Regions from separate parts of the Vibrio sp. 2433-A1 genome, predicted to be linked through region 3. Evidence: predicted binding sites of a transcription regulator. Region 3 holds the regulator's gene; each other region holds the start of a gene.
The links. Region 3 encodes MetJ, which represses methionine synthesis genes. Its sites were predicted from a motif close to TTAGACNTNTANANGTCTAA; they were not measured.

Region 1 (7,022 bases), on a different contig from region 3:
TTGCCAAAATTTGTTACCCCATAATTTCTTCTTTCTTAAATACGGAAATTTGTTGAACAAGCGAATTGCGGTTCGTCCTTTTACAAAACCCATATATGTCGAAACACTCAAGCTAGGTGGCAATCTCACGACCAGATGCACGTGGTCTACTTGAACATTCAGCTCTACAACCTTACAGTTCTTCATATTACTGTAGATATAGATACTTCGGTAAAGCTCCTTACCCAAATTGCCTTTCAAGATTTTCAGGCGGTATTTTGGCGTCCAGACTATGTGGTACTGACACCTATAATATACGTGTGAGGCGGATTCATATTTGCTCATGTTCTTTATTTCCTTCATTTGCTGGTTACAAACGAGGACATCTTGAACATGAGCGTTCTTCGGGCATAGCCCAAAGGAACGATCACCACCTTCTAAAGAAGGTGGTTTAAGGTTAGAAAATAAAAAGCCGACCTTAGTAAGGTCGGCTTTGGCGCTAAATACTCGCAGACATATTACGCTTCTTCAGCATGCTCTTTACGTAACTGTTTAGCTGCAAGAACCATGTTAGCTAGTGACGCTTCTGTTTCTTGCCAGTTTCGTGTTTTAAGCCCGCAATCCGGGTTTACCCATAGGCGCTGAGCTGGAATCTTCTCTGCTGCTTTATTGATTAAACCTTCGATCCACTCTTTAGTTGGAATGTTAGGCGAGTGAATGTCATACACACCTGGGCCAATTTCATTCGGGTAATTGAACTCTTCAAACGCTTTAAGCAGTTCCATATTTGAGCGCGATGTTTCAATGGTAATCACGTCGGCATCCAGTGCTGCGACTGAATCAATGATTTCATTGAACTCTGAGTAACACATATGAGTATGGATTTGTGTTTCTGGTTTTGCACTCGCTGCTGAGATCTTAAATGCATCTACCGCCCACTCTAAATACGCTTTGTGGTCACGTTTTTTCAAAGGTAAGCCTTCGCGTATTGCAGGCTCGTCAATTTGGATAATGTTGATACCCGCGTCTTGCAAGTCTGACACCTCGTCACGCAGAGCCAATGCCAGCTGATCAGCAATTTGTTTGCGGGTAATATCTTCACGCGGGAAGGTCCAACACAGAATCGTAACTGGGCCTGTCAGCATGCCTTTCATCTGTTTTGAAGTTAATGATTGCGCGTAAGTAGACCACTCAACCGTGATCGGCTTTTCACGTTCAATATCGGCAACCACGATTGCAGGCTTCACGCAGCGAGAACCATAGCTTTGCACCCAACCAAACTTGGTGGTTTGGAAACCGGCTAAGTTTTCTGCAAAGTACTCCACCATGTCATTTCGCTCGGCTTCACCGTGCACTAGTACATCGAGATCCAGTGCTTCTTGGCGCTTTACCGCGTCTGCAATATGTCCTTTTAGTGCCGCTTGATACTCTTGATCAGGCAACTTTCCGCTGCGATAAGCATTACGTTGAACTCGGATTTCACTCGTTTGAGGAAAAGAACCAATGGTCGTGGTCGGGAACAGAGGGAGACCAAGCACTTCGTTCTGATGCGCTGCACGTTCTGCATATGGTGCACTTCGCTCAGCCAGTGACTTAGTGATGTTATTTAAACGAGCTTGCACCTGAGGTTTATTCACATGTGTTGCCGTCTTACGAGCCTGAATTGGCGTGCTGTAAGTATCACAGGCTAGGAGCGCTTCTTGGCTACCATCCAACGCTTTTCCGAGTAACGCCACTTCGGTCACTTTTTGTTTCGCAAACGCAAACCAACTTTGAACTTCGTCGCTTAAATCGGGCTCTAGGTCTAAATCTACCGGGCTATGCAGCAGTGAACACGAACTTGCCACCCAAAGCTTGTCACCTAGTTTCTCTTTCAATGGTTTCAGTAGTTCAAGTTGCGCACTTAAATCTGCTCGCCACACATTACGGCCATTGACCACACCTGCAGAAAGTACCCAGTTGCTTGGTAACTTCGCCACAACCTGTTCTAGTTGCTCAGGAGAAGCAGACAAATCAATATGCAGGCCATCGACTGCCAGTTCGACAATTTTATCGATTGAGTCGGCCACTGAATCAAAATATGTGGTCAGTAACACTTTGACATCGCTACGAATCACCTGATACGCCAGCTTAAATGAGTCTAACCAAGGTTTGTCCAATTCAAGCGCTAAAATAGGCTCATCGATCTGCACCCACTCAACACCTTGCTTGGCGAGTTTCGCCAGAATCACTTGGTAGGCAGTCAACAAACGTGGCAACAATGACAGTCGGTCAAAGCCTTCTTCAACTTCTTTACCTAGGTATAAATAGCTCAAAGGGCCAAGCAGTACTGGTTTTACATTGTGACCCGCTTTAACTGCTTCATTCACCTCTTCAAACAACTGTGGCCAACTCACTTCAAAGCTATCGTCTTTGCTGAACTCAGGAACAATATAGTGATAGTTAGTGTTAAACCACTTAGTCATGTCTGATGCGGCATGACCACTGCAATCACAGCTCGCTTGAGCCTGACCGCGACCGACCTTGAACAGGGTATCAAGATCTGGGAAGCCGTTTTGGTGACGCTTAGGCACATGCCCAAGTAACAGTGTCGTGGTTAAGACATGGTCATACCAAGCAAAATCACCCGCGGCGACAAAGTCTAGACCCGCATCAGCCTGAGTTTGCCAGTTCTTATTTCGCAGCTCGCTGCCGACAGATTTCAGTTCAGCTTGGCTAATTTCTCCGCGCCAATATTTCTCAAGGGTAAATTTCAGCTCTCGTTTTTCACCAATACGAGGGTATCCAAGTATGTGCGTTGTTGTAGTCATTGTGTTCATCCTTAATTCTGCAAGTTCAAATGTTTTATGCTGTTCAGCCCATCACCTAGGATATCTGGATGGCTAAACTATCTCGCTAAACCGGACATTCGACAATCGACAAATATTCAACTTGTTTATTAAAAATCTTCATGATGATTTATCTCTCAATCACTTAACTAATAATCAACTCTCTTGAAATTTTAGACGTCTAGATGTTTACACACCTACAAAAACACGTTAGGTTAATAATATTCATGCTTAAACAGTCTGACTGAAGGGAATTCATGATAGAGCTAAAGCACTTACGAACACTCACCACACTCAGAGACACAGGGTCACTCACGGCAACTGCGACGGCCTTGCACTTGACTCAATCAGCCCTCTCTCACCAAATTAAAGATTTGGAAGCTCGAATTGGCGGGCAACTGTTTTTGCGTAAAACCAGACCGGTTAAGTTCACGTCGGAAGGAGAGATCTTACTTAAGCTTGCTGATGACGTGCTGCCGAGATTAGCCAAAGCAGAGAATGAGATTGCTAGCCTCAAAGAGGATGTGAACGGTCGATTGCACATGGCAATTGAGTGCCACTCTTGCTTCCAGTGGTTGATGCCAGCGCTTAAAGAGTACCAGGTTGCTTGGCCGAGTGTGACGCTCGACTTTTCATCAGGCTTTGGCTTTGAGCCTTTGCCAGCTTTAATGGCAGGTGAACTGGATCTGGTTATCACCTCGGACATTCAGCCACGTTCTGAAATGCATTATGAGTCGCTGTTTGATTTCGAAATGCGCTTAGTGACATCCATCTCACACCCATTAGCTGGAAAAAAGTGTATCGAGCCAGAGGATCTTGCCGATCAAACTATGCTCTCCTACCCTGTGCAGAAAAACCGCTTAGATGTGGTAAAGCACTTCTTACAACCCGCTGGCATTGAGCCCGCTAAATGGAAACAGGCAGATAATACGTTGATGCTAATTCAAATGGTTTCTGCTGGGTTAGGTGTAGCGGCTTTGCCGAACTGGGCAATCAGTGAGTTTTCGAGGCAAGGCTTAATAAGTAGTATTCCGCTCGGCAATGGCTTATGGCGTCGTTTATTTGCTGCGACGCGTCATGCGGACAAGGATAAACGCTATTTGCAGGCTTTCTTTAATACCGCAAGACAGCAATCTCAAAGTCACCTTGATGGGATTAAAACTGTTTAGGCAGAACATTAAAAAGGAGGCCGAAGCCTCCTTTTTGTTATCTCTCATAAGATTTGAACTGATTGGTCAATGAGTCGTATTGATAACCCAACACGTCTAGCTTACCAATCACGCCTTCTACATCCATTTCATACATAGAAACAAGCTCTTCAAAACTATCACATTCTAGACGCAGCTTTTCATTCACTATGCCTAACAAGATAATGCTATCAAAGTTGCCTACATTGCTCAGGTCCATCGCAGCCTCCTATTCCACATCTACTCTTACAATAGTAGACGCAAATTCACCGCCTTGAAGTGAGCTAGCTTCAAACTCTAAGTTGATTACAGGACAAATAGAGCCTGATTAGATGTTGCAGATAGAAGCAAAAAGACTAGAGCGATGGCAAGCTGACCTTTGTTGATCTCCTTCGATGCAAGCAAGTGCCAAGACCATGCAACAATAGCAGTAATTAGCAATGCAAAGCTGGTTAGCAAAGGCTGAGTCACAGAAGTAAGTACGTCACTCTCTAGGCCATATGCTTTAAGTAATACAGCTAATGACGTCATCATTGCCGCAACTACACCGGTGAAAGGCAGTAAGCGATGAAACGCCTGTAAGCGTGTACGGGCAATGGTTAGTAACAGATGGGCTAATAGAGCACCAAGCAGAAAAACTTGGAATAAAATACTTAAACTCGCTGCAATAGACGTTTGTGCGCCAATTTCAATACCAACATAGGCCAAAGCAAGACCATTGGCGAGATACATCACCCAAATTGGGCCTTGGTCACGTGTCTTCTTGGTTTGCACTTGAGAATAAAAATAGGCAATAGCAAACACCACCATCATGGCTTCAATTCGCAGTGACGCCACCGCAAGCCAAAGTATCGCTAGTGAAGGCAACATTTTATGGATACGGCCTCGCTGACCGGGACAAATATCGCCTTTAACAAGAATAAGGGTCAAAAGAAGTTGAGCGCCCAATAACATTGGCGCAAACACGGCAAGTAGCTGCTGGATCATGGTGTCATCAAACTAAAATTATTACTGGCTGCGGATAATAGCAGACTGGTCGATTTTAGCTATCAGTGAAGTAAGAGATTATATCTTGGTGGGTCACAAGACCGAGATAATCCCCCACCGAATTGACGACAAGCCAAGGCGGCCTAATTCCTTGTTTTAATGTTTCAGAAACTTGGTCATTGTTTTCTTCTAGGGTCAAAGTATGGATATTTCGTCGCATAACCTGATTTAATGTTTTACGACTATTTACAATGTCATTGCGGGTTTCAAACTTGGTTCCCGCTGTTGGCGAAAGATGTAAGTTCACTTCCTCTAACCCCACCACACCCACACACACATTACGATCTAGAACCGGAATCACTTCCAAATTGTATTGCTCGGAGGTAAGTAAGGAGCGCGCTCTTTCTACCGTATCATCGGGTGATAAACAGGGCAGGTGCATCTGAGTAATACCCAGTATATTGGACTTCAGTTTGCGACCTTTTCCAGAAAGGAACTGTTCTAGGTCTTCACAGTAATCCCAGGCCTTTTCTAGGTCATGAATAGGCAATGGTTTTGAGAAGTAATACCCCTGGATGTAATCAACCCCTAACGAGCAAACCGCTTCAAGTTCATTTCTGGTCTCTACACCTTCAGCCACCACTTTAACATTGAGCGTATGAGCCAATTGCGTAATCATTTTGACTATATAGTATTTGTTAGTCCCTTCCATAAGGTTAGTAACAAACTCTTTATCAATTTTAATCACGTCAAAATTACTATCACTCAAATAGGAAAATGAGCTGTACCCAGTACCGAAATCATCAATTGCGACCTGCACCCCTCGGCGGCGAATATTTCTTATCAAAGAAGACTGACGAGATTCGCTATCAAAATAAGCACTTTCGGTTAATTCAATGGTCACGGTTTCTGGTCGTTTAGCGTATTTATGAACTAACGAATCCGCGCTTGCGAGCACTTCATCCGTATCCAACTTGGTATTGAGGGAGCGATTTATCGTCACACCTAAGTGCTGACCAAATCGTTCTTGAATATGGTTAAGGTCTTGCAGCGCTCTTTGCCCCACACACCAATCTAAATCGGCAACCAAATCTAAGTCTTCGGCAATGTTGACCATCTCTTGGGTATTCAACATCTGACCATTTGGCCCTTTAAATCGACTCAATGCTTCAAATTTCACCACGTCCCAATTTTTGGTATCGACTATCGGTTGATAATACACCTCGATATCTTTGGTCTTGATGGTTTTTTCTGCCCATTCCTCAAGCTCTTTTCTCCGCAGTACTTGTTTATGTAGTACCCCGTGATAAAAGGTAATTTGCCCCCGACTCATTACACTATGCTCTAACATCGCTTGAACAGAATGAGCCACCAGCAGTTTGGGATCATGGGTATCTTGACCTAAAACAGAGACACCAATGTGACCTGACATGATTGCATTGTAAATCTGAGTGCCGACATGATGGTTGATCGATGAAAAAAGGCGTCGTATCGCTTGGTGGATCATCCGTACTTGAGACGGGCCTTTGACTTTGTTGCATTCAACGCAAGCAACAAAGTGGTTACTGCCCAAATATCCTACCTCGACCGCTTGCGGCTCTTTGGTCAGGTGTTCGGATAAAAGCGCTTTCAACTCAAAGTCTTCTGTGTGATCAAATGGAGGTTGAAAGGCAACCACCATGGTCACCTTCTCCCTTCCTTCACGTTGGCTTCGATAGGTGACAGCACGGATAAATTGCGTTTGAGTCGGCAGTTGAGTCAGTAGCTCGACACCTCCATGTTCGACATCTTCAATGCGGTAGATATTATTGGAAAGATCGAGTAATACGGCGACATAAAAGATGCCCTCTTCAAGCATGATACGCTGAATCGTCACATCTTGAGGATAGGCTCGGCCTTGCGCACTTTGCAGTAATATCACCCCAGACCAATGGCCTGATTGCTCAATCTCACACCAAATCTTAGTGTAAAAGTTGGCGCTATGCCGATCGGATTGCAATGACGCAAAAGGCTGCCCTTTTAACTCTGAGTTCGCGTACCC
Region 2 (7,022 bases), on a different contig from region 3:
CTCCCTATAAGGGTAGACTTACATCAATCTCTGAGCCATTGATACTCTTCATCATCATTTTGGCTACCGAAAAATGAAGCGTGCTGCTGTTTAAACTGATCTGCTTTAATTTCAGAAATTGGCCATAACATAAAGTTTTCATGAATAGAGTTATCGTCGATACGAAACTCAAGTGCTCGCAGTTTATTACTTATAAATTGATAGGTGTACGTTTCACCCGAACTATCACACACCATTGGCACGCGAGACATAGGCTGTTCATTAATGGAAACCAATACCCACTTACTGCTCTGTGGCTTACACAAGGTTTGGTTGACGACATCCACTTCGAATTTATTGTCAAATGTGGTACTCACAAAAACGACTGTAGAATATTTCAAATAGACGCGTCTCAATAGAAGTTGCTTTGTGTCTCGTGTACGTGTGGTTTGAATACCATTAGAAAACGGTTCGAAGTAAAACCAGTTCCATTTCCATTGCATACTTTTTTCGACAAATTTTAGTTGTGGTATGGTGTTCCAGGCCACGGCAACCACAATCAGCGCAATTAGAGCAGTCAGGACAAATAGAATTCGAACAAGTGTGTGCATTAAACAAATCTTCCTCAAGTAATTTGGTATCAAACCACAATGGTGAGCCATTGAAATCATCACCGGCAACGTCAATAGACACCTTTAGCCAAATAGATTTCTGAACATAATATTCGAATTATCTAGAACCCGCGCTTTTTCCAAAACTCCCCTTCATCCCTAGCATACACGTCGAATGCTTTATCTGATATGAGGGAACCATTGAGCATAATTGTCATGCGCCACTTACCAATATTGGATTCATACCCATCAATAGGGTCAAGTAGCTGGATAGTATCGCCGAGATAGAAATCCCAATCATTACTTCCGACGTGCAGTTCACCAGTAAACGGCTCTAAGAGCTGTCCTTTTTTGCCTCTAATCCCTGGGTGTTCAATACAAAACTCAATGACTTCACCCTTGGCCTTTTTGATATTGACGATATAGCCAAATTCTATTTCTTCATCGGCGGGCACTTTGGTTGTGAACTCTTGAATCTTTGGTAGGTACTTAGACTTAGAATCCCACTCTTTATAAATGCCGTAAGAGAGCATTTCTACTACTGGGCTTCGCTTCGCCATTCTTGCCACCTTTTCTTCATTGTTTCAATAACATGAGGCTCAACACCGTGAACATTGCCATAGTTTTTATGGCACTCAATCACTTCAAATTCTGTCCCAAGGCGCTTAGCCATTTTGTAATAAGGCATTATTTCCCAACGCCTTACGAAGGTATTGGAAACCACGACATTATTATTATTTGATAGGGATTGTTCCGTCATCAATTGGCACCACTGGTGCGCTTCCGCGATTTTATCTGCTTGAAAGCAATAATTACCATCGGCATCAACGAAATACATATCCGCTTCAAAGTGGTCGACTTCTAACGTCTTGGCTAAGGTGCTTTTCCCTGAGCCGGGAAGGCCTCGGATTAGGGTCAGTTTCGCAGTCATAGTAACGTTGAATAGATATCGGTAGCCGAATATTAATACAAATGAGACTAAAATTGCTATCGACATCTCATTCTGATTACGTTAAGTTTAGAAGTATAGACGTCCATAATAACACTTAGGGAGTAAGCTGTGCCAATTAAGATCCCCGATCAACTACCCGCATCAGACGTATTACGCACTGAAAACATCTTCGTGATGTCAGAATCTCGTGCATCCACTCAGGAAATCCGTCCACTTAAGGTTTTGATCCTCAATCTTATGCCTAAGAAAATTGAGACGGAAACTCAATTCTTACGTTTGTTATCTAACAGTCCATTACAAGTCGATATCGAACTACTGCGTATTGATAATCGCCCTAGTAAAAATACGCCAACTGAGCACTTAGATAACTTTTATCGCCAGTTTGAGATGGTCAAAGAGCGTAATTTTGATGGCCTTATCATTACCGGTGCCCCACTAGGCCTTGTTCAGTTTGAAGATGTCATTTATTGGGACCACCTGCAAACCATCATGAACTGGGCTAAAGACCACGTCACCTCAACACTTTATGTTTGTTGGGCGGCGCAGGCAGGGCTAAAACTCCTTTACGATTTACCTAAACGTACACGCAAAGAGAAGCTGTCCGGTGTTTACCACCATAAGATCCACAAACCTTATCACCCAGTTCTGAGAGGCTTTGACGATACTTTCTTAGCGCCACACAGCCGCTATGCTGACTTCTCTCCAGAATACTTAGCAGAGCACACCGATCTTGATGTTTTGGCAACGTCAGACGTTGCAGGGGTTTATTTAGCCGCAACCAAAGACAAACGTAACGTGTTTGTCACTGGCCATCCTGAATATGACTCGCATACACTGCACAACGAATACATCCGTGATCTTGGTGAAGGCATGGAACCTGCGATTCCAGTTAACTATTATCCAAATAACAACCCTGACAACCCACCATGCGCAAGCTGGCGTAGCCACGGTCATCTGTTGTTCTCAAACTGGCTAAACTACTGCGTTTACCAACAAACGCCATACGATCTGGATAAGTTCAGCGAAGCAAACTTCACGAAAGATGATTGATTCCCTACACCAATAGTTAGGTAATCAAGGTCAGAAAAGGTGCTACTCACATCGTAATGCGCCTTTTTTCATTCTTCTGTTTCATACGATTAACGGCTATAGACCACCTCTGTCGCATCCCGATCTCGACAGAGTCAACCTATAGGACTTAAGGCGTACACTACTCGTTGCGATCCACAATGAGTCAAACCATGCGCCTAGTATTACTCACCCTTTCACTGCTTCTAAACGGTTGTATAACTGTCGAAGCACCATCAAAAAATATTATTAGAGAACGCTCTGAAGCAAGGATAGAGCTCGGTATTGGCTACCTTAAGCAAGGCAATATGATTAAGGCGCGTGAAAACTTCGACATCGCCCTGCAACATGATCCCAACTATTACCGAGCTCAGCTTTCACTCGCTCACTACTTTGAGCAAGTCGGCGAAACTCAATCCGCGCAAAGTTTGTATTCCACTGCTCTCAAGCAACATCCAGACAATGGCGATGTACTCAACAACTACGGCACGTTTTTATGTAAACAGAAACACTATGACCAAGCCGATGCTCTGTTCAACCAAGCAATTGAACAGCCGAGTTATTACTTAATACCGATGAGTTATGAAAACGCGGCGCTTTGTTCGCTAAAAGCCGGAAATAAGCAAAGGGCTCAAGAGTATTTTCAAAGCGCTTTGGCACACCAACCAGATCGCCCTATATCATTGCTAAACTTAGCCAAATTAGAGATTGAATATGAGGAGTATACAGAAGCTAGGATCAGACTTTTACGATTCCATCAACGATATGGCGTGAAAAAGTCATCATTATATCTGCTCATCGAGTTAGAGCACAAAGTGGGAAACAAGGTGTTGGAAGATAAATATAGAGATCAATTAGAGCAGTTATATTAAGGCTTATTTTTACGAGAAGCATCCCGCTGCGTTTTACGCTTCTTTACCCGATTGATACGGCGGTATTCCTTATAAAGGATATAGATAAACGCCACTAGCCCAATCGCCAAAAGAACAGAAAATAGCGCTAGAAAGCTATCGCAAATCCAAGCAGGCTCACAGGGCATATAAATTTCAAACTCCATATGCCCTCCGCTCTATCCGATTAACTTTTTAGCTTCAGCCATTGCTGGCGTTCCGCTTCTGATTTAAACGTCCACGCCATAAAACGACTGGCTTTCTGGCCTTGGCTCATTTCGATAATACGCACTTCACTCGCGCCCACTTTTTCTAGATTTTTGCGCATCCAACGTACGTTCTCTTTCTTGGAAATCAGTGTCGAGAACCACAAAACCTGCTTGGAGAAATCTCGACTTTCAAACGCCAAATTCTTGATAAAGGCAGCTTCTCCACCCGGACACCAAAGCTCGGCTTTTTGTCCACCAAAGTTAAGTATAGGTGACTTGGTTGGCTTCGATTTCTGTGCCACTTGATTTCGTTTGTTCTTATTTGCCGCTAAGTTATTAATTTTTCTTTCAGTGCCTTGCTGCGCTTCTTGAAGAGACTTATGGAACGGAGGATTACATGTGGTGACATCGTAAAACTCGTTCGGCTTAATGATCCCTTTAAAAAAATTGCGGCTATCACTTTGCAATCGGCACTCTATACGCCCATTAAGCACTGAGTTCTGATTCGCGATTCGATTCGAATTATCTACCGACTCAGCATCAACGTCAGACCCAATGTAGTGCCAACCATACTGAGTCGCACCCACAATCGGATAAATGCAATTAGCGCCGACACCAATATCAAGCGCTCTCACTTGATTATGTTTTAACGACTTTGATTCATTGGTTAGCAGCTCAGCCAACCGGTGAATGTAATCCGCTCGACCGGGAATAGGTGGACATAAGTAACCTGGCGGAATATCCCACGACGTGACACTGTAATGGTGAGCGAGTAATACTTTGTTGAGTAACTTTACCGCCAGCGGATCAGAGAAATTAATACTCAACTCCCCTTTAGGGTTCTTTACCACATGCTTTATAAGCTCTGGCAACGCGACAGTTAGCTTTTCAAAGTCATAGCGACCTTGATGCAAATTGCGTTTATGTAACCCTGCTTTTCCTTTAAGGGTAATGACCTTCATCTGTGACGCAGATTGCTCTGGATTCTTGTTACGTAGCTTTGTTTTCTTAGATTGATGGATCATAAGGTTACTTTTTCTTGGCGATTTCTTGATAAATCATAAACAGGCGCGCATCGAGCTCAAGTTGATGATAGTCAGGCTCCATATGACAGCATAGTTGGTAGAAAGATTTATCGTGATCTTTCTCTTTTAGATGAGCCAGCTCATGTACCACCAGCATACGTAATAATGGCTCTGGCGCGTTCTTAAATACGCTCGCAATACGAATTTCGTTTTTCGATTTGATCTTGCCACCATGAACTTTAGCCACATAGGTATGTAAACCTAATGCGTTGTTGATCAGGTGGATTTTGCTGTCGTAAATCACTTTGCTCAGTGGCGCCGTTTTCTTCATGTAGCGATTTTTAATCGCCATCGTATATTCAAACAGGGCTTTTTCACTTTTGATGTCGTGATTCGTTGGGTAACGCTGTTCAAACCAAGTATTGAAGCGGCCAGACTCTATCATTTGAGTCACTGGCTCTAGAATATGTTGAGGATAGCCTTGAATATAACGAAGTAACGGATTCATAGTCACAGTAATAAAAATAGAGCCAACGGCACAAATAATGGGGCGTAAGTCTACCCTATTCATACTTGCCATTCACGGTCTTTTCGTTAAACTCTGAGCCAGAGATAACCCGTAGGAAACCACCATGAAACGACTTGTCCTGTACGTAAAAGATAAATGCCCGCACTGTAAAGACGCGCAGCGCTACTTAGATTCAAAAGGCTACAAGTACAGAATCACCAATGCAAAAATGCAGCGCGGTCGTAAAGAGCTCGATGCGATTGGCGCTCGCTCGTTACCTGTTCTTAAAATTGGTGACCGTATTATGATTGGTTGGAATCCGGGGAACTTTGAGAAGATCTACAACGCTAAATAATCTCAGCGTTGTGAGTTATTTGTACGACCTGAAAACGTAAATGCGTCAGGCCGTACAATTCACCTCACTCTATTCAGTGGCGGTTTGTGAATCACTTCGCTTACGCGTTACCACACCTTTCAGCTTTGAAAACAGCCCTTTAATATCTTCAAGCATGAGATAGAGACACGGTACTAGTACCAAGGTCAGTAAGGTGGCAAACAGCACTGCGAAACCGAGTGCAACCGCCATTGGGATGACAAACCTTGCTTGCAAGCTGGTCTCAAACATAATCGGCAAGACACCCACAAAGGTCGTAATTGAGGTCAGTGTGATCGCTCTAAATCGCGCACAACCTGCTTCAATCACCGCTTCTTTGATAGCCACTCCCTTTGCTCTGACTTGGTTGACGTAATCGGTCATCACTAAAGAGTCGTTGACGACTACACCCGCCGCAGCAATAAGACCAAAGGTCGACATCATGCTGAGATCAAGCCCAAACCAATAGTGTCCCCATATTGCGCCCGTTAAACTAAACGGGATCACCGACATAATAATCAATGGTTGAGCGTAGCTCTTAAGCGGCACGGCAAGCAGAATGTAGACGATAATCATGCCGGCAATAAAGAAGATGATCTGCTCATTTTGCTGGGCTTGCTGCTCTTCTATAGAGCCACCTAATTCACTCTTAACACCGGGGTAATTAGCAAGAATATCCGGGATGATTTCACTATTCACTTGCTCGACGATTTGGTTTGGTTCAACCAACTCTTCATCAATAGAGCCATAGACATAGACACTGCGATAACCGCCTTCACGACGGATGCTGCTAACGCCGGGCTGCTGATTAATCTCGACCACATCGCCAAGCATCACTTTCTTACCTTCTGGGGTAGTGATAACCGCATAACGCAGCGATGAGAAGGCTTCACGGGTCAATTTAGGATAACGCACCATGACTTTAATCTCTTCACCATCGCGCAATACTCGCTGTGCCTCGCCACCATAGAAGCTGCCACCAACTTGAGTGGCGATATCAAACAGATCCAAACCAAGATCATAAGCGACAGGGGCAAGCGACAGTAATACTTCCTGACTACCAGAGTCGATAGAGGATGAGATATCGAACAAACCTTGTTGCTGCTGTAGCGAGATGATCAAATCGCGCCCTGCTGCGTTGAGACTCTCAATATCTGAGCCATACAGTAGAAAGCCAAATTCATCGCCCTTTTCATCATCATTGACGTTATCTGACACGTTCAACATATTTAAGCCAGGGATACTTGGCAGTCGTTCACGCCATCGTCTAGCTAGCTCAAAGGTGTTGAACGGCCTTAGATCTTCATCAACCAGAGGGATCACTAAACGCCCTTCTTTACGCCCTTGGCTGAACGTCAGAATATCACGCACCATTTTCTGACCTGTTTCCTGCTCAATCTCGCTATC
Region 3 (7,022 bases):
TTGAGTTACAAGGCAAAAAATTAGAAGAAGCAACAATTGTGTGTCTGGGTGCTGGCGCTGCTGCTGTTGCATGTATGGAGCTACTGATCAAATGTGGCGCAATGCGCGAAAAAATCTACATGCTTGACCGTAAGGGTGTCATTCACACTCGTCGTGACGACCTGAACGAATATAAACAACTGTTCGCTAACAACACAGATAAGCGCACGCTAGAAGACGTGATTGAAGGGGCAGATCTGTTCTTGGGTGTATCGGGTCCTAACCTACTGTCACCAGAAGCGCTTAAGCTAATGGCTGACAAGCCTGTTGTATTCGCATGTTCGAACCCAGATCCAGAGATCAAGCCAGAACTCGCTCACGAAGTGCGTGACGATCTAATCATGGGTACGGGTCGCAGCGATTACCCGAACCAAGTTAACAACGTACTTTGTTTCCCATTCATCTTCCGTGGCGCTCTTGACGTACGCGCAAGTGAAATTAACGATGAAATGAAACTGGCAGCGGTGGATGCAATTCGTCAACTAGCTAAAGAAGAAGTGCCAACAGAAGTACTGGCAGCAGCAGGTGTTGACGCGCTTTCGTTCGGCCCTGGTTACATTATTCCAAAACCAATGGACTCGCGTTTACTGCCTCGCGTAGCGAAAGCGGTAGCTCAAGCAGCGGTTGATTCAGGTGTTGCTCGTATCGAGATGCCAGAAAACTACATGGCAAGCTAATCCGCTTTAATCATGGACAATAAAAAACCGCTCTCCAATGGAGAGCGGTTTTTTTGTATCTATTCAGTATTGGCTCACAGCGAAAAACTAAGGTGCTTGTGGTTTTTATTATTCTTCGTCAAACGCTTCGAATTCAATACCCATCTCTGTCATCAGTTTTTTCACTTCAGCAGGAATATCGTCTGGGCGATCTTTACGTAAATCTTCATCCGTCGGCAATGGTTGGCCTGTGTAAGCATGAAGAAATGCTTCACACAATAGCTCGCTATTGGTTGCGTGGCGGAGGTTATTAATCTGACGACGCGTACGCTCATCAGTCAATACCTTCAATACTTTCAATGGAATAGAAACGGTAATCTTCTTTACTTGTTCGCTTTTCTTTCCATGTTCAGCATATGGGCTTATGTATTCGCCATTCCAATCTGCCATTGCGCACCTTTTGTAAATATTTATGTTTGAAATTAGAAAACGCAATTTTAGCGGGATTTATGGCCATAAGCAAAGACATATAGACGTCTAGAAGTGTTGACGGCCACAAAAATGACAAGTAAAGTGGACAGATATCGATTGGAATAACATATATCTAACAACCAACAGGTATAGCGTATTCCCTACTAGAAGTCACTAAAGTTCGAAAGGAAACACTTATGAGCACCCGCAAACCAGCCACAATCGCGGTACGTACTGGTATCGAGTCTGACACTCAGCATCACGCAGTGGTTCCACCAATCTACCTATCGACCAACTATGGCTTCCCGGCATTTGGCGAAGTACCAAAATACGACTATACCCGCTCAGGCAACCCAAACCGTGGTTTACTTGAAACCGCTCTGTTCGAGTTAGAGTCTGGTAAAGGCGCTGTCGTCACCAACTGTGGCACCTCAGCACTTAACCTTTGGGTATCCGCTTTCTTAGGCCCAGATGACCTTATCGTGGCACCGCATGACTGTTACGGCGGTACTTACCGTCTATTTAACACCCGTGCCAATAAAGGTGATTTCAAAGTCAAGTTTGTTGATCAATCCGATCAGCAAGCCTTCGCCGCCGCTATCGCGAAAAAGCCTAAATTAATTCTGTTAGAGACTCCTTCTAACCCACTCGTACGAGTGGTTGATATTGCGAAGGTGTGTGAACAAGCCAAACAAGTCGGTGCTTTGGTTGCTGTCGACAACACCTTTTTGACACCTGTGTTCCAAAAGCCTTTAGAGCTTGGCGCTGACTTTGTTATCCACTCAACAACGAAATACATCAACGGCCACTCTGATGTGATTGGTGGCGTGGTAATCACTAAAACTGAAGAGCATGCTGAAGAGCTAGCTTGGTGGGGCAACTGCATCGGCGCAACGGGCACACCGTTTGATAGCTACATGACGCTACGTGGTATTCGCACTTTAGGCGCGCGTATGAAAGTGCACGAGGAAAGCTCAAGTAAGATCTTAAGCTATCTACAAACTCAAGAGTTAGTTGGTAGCATCTATCACCCAAGCCTACCGGAACACCCTGGTCACGAGATTGCTAAAAAGCAGCAGTCAGGCTTTGGTTCTATGCTCAGTTTTGAGTTCGCCGGTAGCTTTGAACAATTGAAATACTTTGTTGGTGAACTGGCTTTGTTCTCACTCGCCGAGTCACTTGGTGGTGTAGAAAGCCTAATTTGCCACCCTGCCTCTATGACTCACCGTGCAATGGGTGAAGAAGCACTTGCCGAAGCAGGAGTATCTCAACAACTGCTTCGCTTATCAGTCGGTTTAGAAGATGCAGATGACTTAATTGAAGACCTTCAACAGGCATTTGCTAAAGCTAAGGAGGCATTCTAATGTCTATCGAGCGTCAGCTACATAAATTTGGTGGCAGCAGCTTAGCAGACCCTGAGTGCTACCGCCGCGTAGTGGGAATACTTAAAGAATACTCAAAGCCTGATGACCTAATTGTGGTCTCCGCGGCCGGTAAAACAACTAACCGCCTCATCGCCTTTTTAGAAGCGTTGAGTAAAGATGGCCGCCTTGCCCATGAAGAGCTTCAAAGCCTACGTCAATTTCAGATTGAACTGGTCGAAGCGCTGCTAAGTGGTGAAGAGCGCGAGCAACTTCTAGCACCCCTACGTGATGAATTTAGCACCCTTGGTGAACTCACCTATCCGCTCACAGAAGCTGAAAAAGCAGCAGTTCTTGGTCACGGTGAAATGTGGTCATCACGCTTACTGTCTGCTTTGCTAAATCAAAACCAATTACCTGCTGTAGCTCAAGATGCGCGCGCATTTCTTCGCGCAGAAGCAGGCACTCAGCCGGAGGTTGAATTTGGTACGTCTTATCCATTGATTAAAGAAGTCTTAGCACAACATTCCCACCATCGTATCGTCATTACTGGCTTTATGGCTCAAGATAGCCAAGGCCATACTGTATTGCTTGGCCGTAATGGTTCCGATTACTCAGCGACAGTAATCGGTGCATTAGCCGAAGCAAGCCGAGTGACAATTTGGAGCGATGTAGCCGGTGTTTACAGCGCAGATCCTCGCTTAGTCTCTGATGCCTGTCTATTACCTTTATTACGTTTAGATGAAGCCAGTGAGTTGGCACGTCTAGCAGCTCCGGTTTTACACAGCCGTACATTGCAGCCTGTCGCGCAAAGCACTATGGATCTGCACCTACGTTGCAGCTACCAGCCAGAGTCTGGCTCAACCCGTATTGAACGTGTACTGGCATCAGGCCGCGGAGCCAAAATTATTTCGTCACTTGATGAAGTACTTCTAATTGAACTTAACTTTGCTTCTGGTCACGACTTCCAACGTGTCGAAAATGAGGTACTAACTAGCCTTAAACGTGCCCAGCTAGAGCCGCTCACTTACGAGTCACAGCCTGATCAGCAATGTCTGCGTTTAGCCTACACCGCAGAGATCGCTGGCGGAGCACTAGAGTACTTGCAAGATGCTGCTATTGAAGCCGAAATTAAGCTTAAAGAAGGCTACTCAATGGTGGCTGCAGTTGGTGCAGGTGTAACAACCAATGCCAATCATTGCTACGGTTTCTACCAGCAGCTAAAGAACGCACCAATTGAATTCATCTCTGAATCATTGTCTCGCTTAAGCTTAGTCGCGGTAATACGTACTACAGACACCAATCCCCTGGTTAAATCAATTCATAGCCAACTATTCCAAGCGCAAAAGCGTGTTGCGATCGCGCTGTGTGGCAAAGGCAATATCGGTTCAAGTTGGATTGAGCTGTTTACTGAGCAGAAAAATGAACTAGACAAGCGCCACGGCATGAATTTCGAACTTGTCGCGGTTGTCGATAGTCAGACCTATTGGCTCGATTCAAACGGTATTGATGCAAGTAAAGTGGCAGCGCATTTTGATGAAGAGTCAGTCAGCCACGAAGGTAACAACTGGATTGAACAACTAGGTGCTCTACAAGGTTACGATGACGTCGTTGTACTTGATGTAACTGCAAGCCAAACTCTAGCGAGTCGCTATCTTGAAATTGCCGAGCAAGGCATGCACTTAATCTCGGCCAATAAAGTCGCAGGCTCAGCATCAAGTGAGTACTACCACCAAGTACAAGATGCATTTGCGAAAATTAATCGTCACTGGTTATACAATGCGACTGTTGGTGCAGGTCTACCAATTAACCATACCGTGCGTGACCTGCGCGAAAGTGGTGATGACATTACTGCACTTTCAGGCATCTTCTCAGGAACACTTTCATGGCTATTCCAGCAGTATGATGGCACGATTCCATTTGCAGAACTTGTCGACTTAGCTTGGCAACAAGGCCTTACTGAACCAGATCCACGCAGTGACCTCGATGGTTCTGACGTAATGCGCAAGCTGGTCATCCTCGCTCGTGAATCTGGGCTTTCGTTAGAGCCAGAATCAGTCAAAGTTGAAAGCCTAGTTCCAGCAGAGCTTGCCGACATCTCTTTAGATGAGTTCTTCGATAAAAGCCAACGACTAAGCGAGCTACTCGCAGAGCGCCTAGAAAAAGCTCAGCGCGACGATAAGGTCTTAAGGTATGTCGCACGCTTAGAAAAAAATGGAACGGCTACTGTAGGTGTAGAAGCACTAAATAAAGAGCATGCGTTAGCCAACCTCTTACCATGTGACAACATCTTCGCGATTGAAAGTAAATGGTACAAAGATAACCCACTGGTTATCCGTGGTCCTGGTGCAGGTAGAGAAGTGACTGCGGGCGCCATTCAATCAGATCTCAATCTTCTTTCTAGCTTACTTTAAGCAAAATAGGCGCAGTCATCACTGCGCCTAATACTCTTACTCAATCATCATCAATCGATTTAAACTCAACTTAAACTCCCTTCATAATTAACTTGAGAAAAATTCATAATCGTACGGTTGACATTAAATCGTATTCAATACATTCTGTAGACATATAGACGTCTAAACGTCGATTCAAGTTTTTGAGTTTTGGCACTGATGGCCACATGGAGAGTAAGATGGGATACACACACGCTAGTCATATTGACGCTTTAAATCAGAATATTGCTGAGCTGTCTGACAATATCAATGTGTCATTTGAGTTTTTTCCGCCAAGCAGTGAAAAAATGGAAGAGACTCTGTGGAATTCAGTGCACCGCTTAAAAACTCTCAAACCTAAATTTGTTTCTGTTACTTACGGTGCCAACTCAGGTGAGCGCGACAGAACTCATTCAATCATCAAAGAAATCAAAGATCAAACTGGTCTCGTAGCAGCACCGCACCTAACCTGTATTGATGCTTCACGCGATGAACTTATCCAGATTGCCGATGATTACTGGTCAAATGGTATCCAAAGCATTGTTGCTCTGCGTGGTGATATTCCGCCGGGTGGCGGCGCTCCTGAAATGTATGCATCCGATCTAGTGACGCTACTAAAAGAACGTCATAACTTTGATATTTCCGTTGCCGCTTTCCCAGAAGTACACCCAGAAGCGAAGAGTGCTCAAGCCGACCTGTTAAACCTAAAGCGTAAAGTAGACGCTGGTGCTAACCGTGCTATCACTCAGTTCTTCTTCGATGTTGAAAGCTACTTACGCTTCCGTGACCGTAGTGTTGCTGCTGGTATCGATGTTGAAATCGTACCGGGTATCCTTCCTGTATCGAACTTTAAGCAAGCGTCACGTTTTGCTGCAATGAATAATGTAAAAGTACCTGGCTGGATGGCGCAACAGTTTGAAGGGCTAGATGACGATCCAACAACACGTCAGCTAGTTGGTGCTAGCCAAGCAATCGATATGGTACGCATCCTTAGCCGTGAAGGAGTGAAGGACTTCCACTTCTACACTCTTAACCGTGCCGAGATGACGTACGCACTATGCCATACTCTTGGTGTCCGTCCGCAAGGCTAACCCTAGCTTAGAAAACCCCGCTCAAAATAAAAAGGCCGAACACGATGTTCGGCCTTTTTGATCTGTTCGAGTAAAGTATGATTTACTCTACTTCATCCATTTTACCTAGCAGGTTACGGATGCGCTCTTGCCACGCTGAGTGCTCTTGTTGCATCTGCTGAGCTTTCTGCTCAAGCTCTTCACGGTTTGCACGTAGCTCGTTCGCTTCAGTTGCTAGCTTTTCTTTTTCTTCTTTAAGCTCTTCAACTTCCATCTGTAGAAGAGCAATAGTATCTACTGCAGTTTGGATTTTAGTTTCTAGTTGTTCTAGTACTTCAAAAGACATCTTAGCCTACCTATATTTATTCGGATAAGGGTTTTGGTCACTAATGTACCAAAACCTATTTTGTTCCATTCTACTCAGCCGAGAGCTGATAAACACTCCCTATATTTGATATTTTGCACCATTCGGTCAAAAAAACAGCGTAAATTGACAGTCACCTTACATCCAGGGAGCTGGTTAATCTCAATGACCAATTTAACCCACTAGATTGATGCAGTTCAATGGTCGTTCAATTAAAAAAGCAAACGTTTCCTTCTTGATATGCTAAAATTCTGCCGTTTTTATTTTTCTCTTTCCTTGAATTTTGGAGTCATCATGAAACGCGATTTAGCAATGGCATTTTCTCGAGTTACCGAAGGGGCAGCATTAGCTGGTTACAAATGGCTTGGTCGAGGCGACAAAAATGCAGCTGATGGTGCAGCAGTGGAAGTTATGCGTACCTTACTCAATAAAACAGAGATCAGTGGAGAGATCGTGATTGGTGAAGGCGAGATCGATGATGCTCCAATGCTCTACATCGGTGAACAAGTTGGTATTGGTGGTGATGAAGTCGACATTGCAGTAGACCCAATTGAAGGAACACGTATGACCGCAATGGGTCAATCGAATGCTCTTGCTGTACTGGCTGCAGGTGAGAAAGGTAGCTTCCT

Region 1: the regulator MetJ is predicted to act here: its motif matches at 2,981-3,000, upstream of metE (5-methyltetrahydropteroyltriglutamate--homocysteine S-methyltransferase).
Region 2: the regulator MetJ is predicted to act here: its motif matches at 1,609-1,628, upstream of metA (homoserine O-succinyltransferase MetA).

What each region holds. Positions count from the first base shown of each region.
Region 1 is NZ_JBRESC010000001.1:184-7,205, forward strand. It holds gene tnpA (IS200/IS605 family transposase) at 1-324, opposite strand, end outside; gene metE (5-methyltetrahydropteroyltriglutamate--homocysteine S-methyltransferase) at 498-2,789, opposite strand; gene metR (HTH-type transcriptional regulator MetR) at 3,065-3,976, shown strand; gene ACU01J_RS00020 (DUF4250 domain-containing protein) at 4,014-4,214, opposite strand; gene ACU01J_RS00025 (hypothetical protein) at 4,301-4,981, opposite strand; gene ACU01J_RS00030 (EAL domain-containing protein) at 5,037-7,022, opposite strand, start outside.
Region 2 is NZ_JBRESC010000016.1:30,154-37,175, forward strand. It holds gene ACU01J_RS15865 (threonine transporter RhtB) at 24-590, opposite strand; gene ACU01J_RS15870 (DUF3859 domain-containing protein) at 713-1,150, opposite strand; gene ACU01J_RS15875 (AAA family ATPase) at 1,129-1,521, opposite strand; gene metA (homoserine O-succinyltransferase MetA) at 1,651-2,592, shown strand; gene pilW (type IV pilus biogenesis/stability protein PilW) at 2,784-3,482, shown strand; gene ACU01J_RS15890 (hypothetical protein) at 3,479-3,667, opposite strand; gene rlmF (23S rRNA (adenine(1618)-N(6))-methyltransferase RlmF) at 3,688-4,734, opposite strand; gene ACU01J_RS15900 (M48 metallopeptidase family protein) at 4,739-5,242, opposite strand; gene ACU01J_RS15905 (glutaredoxin family protein) at 5,367-5,597, shown strand; gene ACU01J_RS15910 (efflux RND transporter permease subunit) at 5,667-7,022, opposite strand, start outside.
Region 3 is NZ_JBRESC010000024.1:50,859-57,880, forward strand. It holds gene ACU01J_RS18775 (malic enzyme-like NAD(P)-binding protein) at 1-716, shown strand, start outside; gene metJ (met regulon transcriptional regulator MetJ) at 825-1,145, opposite strand; gene ACU01J_RS18785 (O-succinylhomoserine (thiol)-lyase) at 1,364-2,530, shown strand; gene ACU01J_RS18790 (bifunctional aspartate kinase/homoserine dehydrogenase II) at 2,530-4,941, shown strand; gene metF (methylenetetrahydrofolate reductase) at 5,160-6,050, shown strand; gene zapB (cell division protein ZapB) at 6,133-6,375, opposite strand; gene glpX (class II fructose-bisphosphatase) at 6,688-7,022, shown strand, end outside.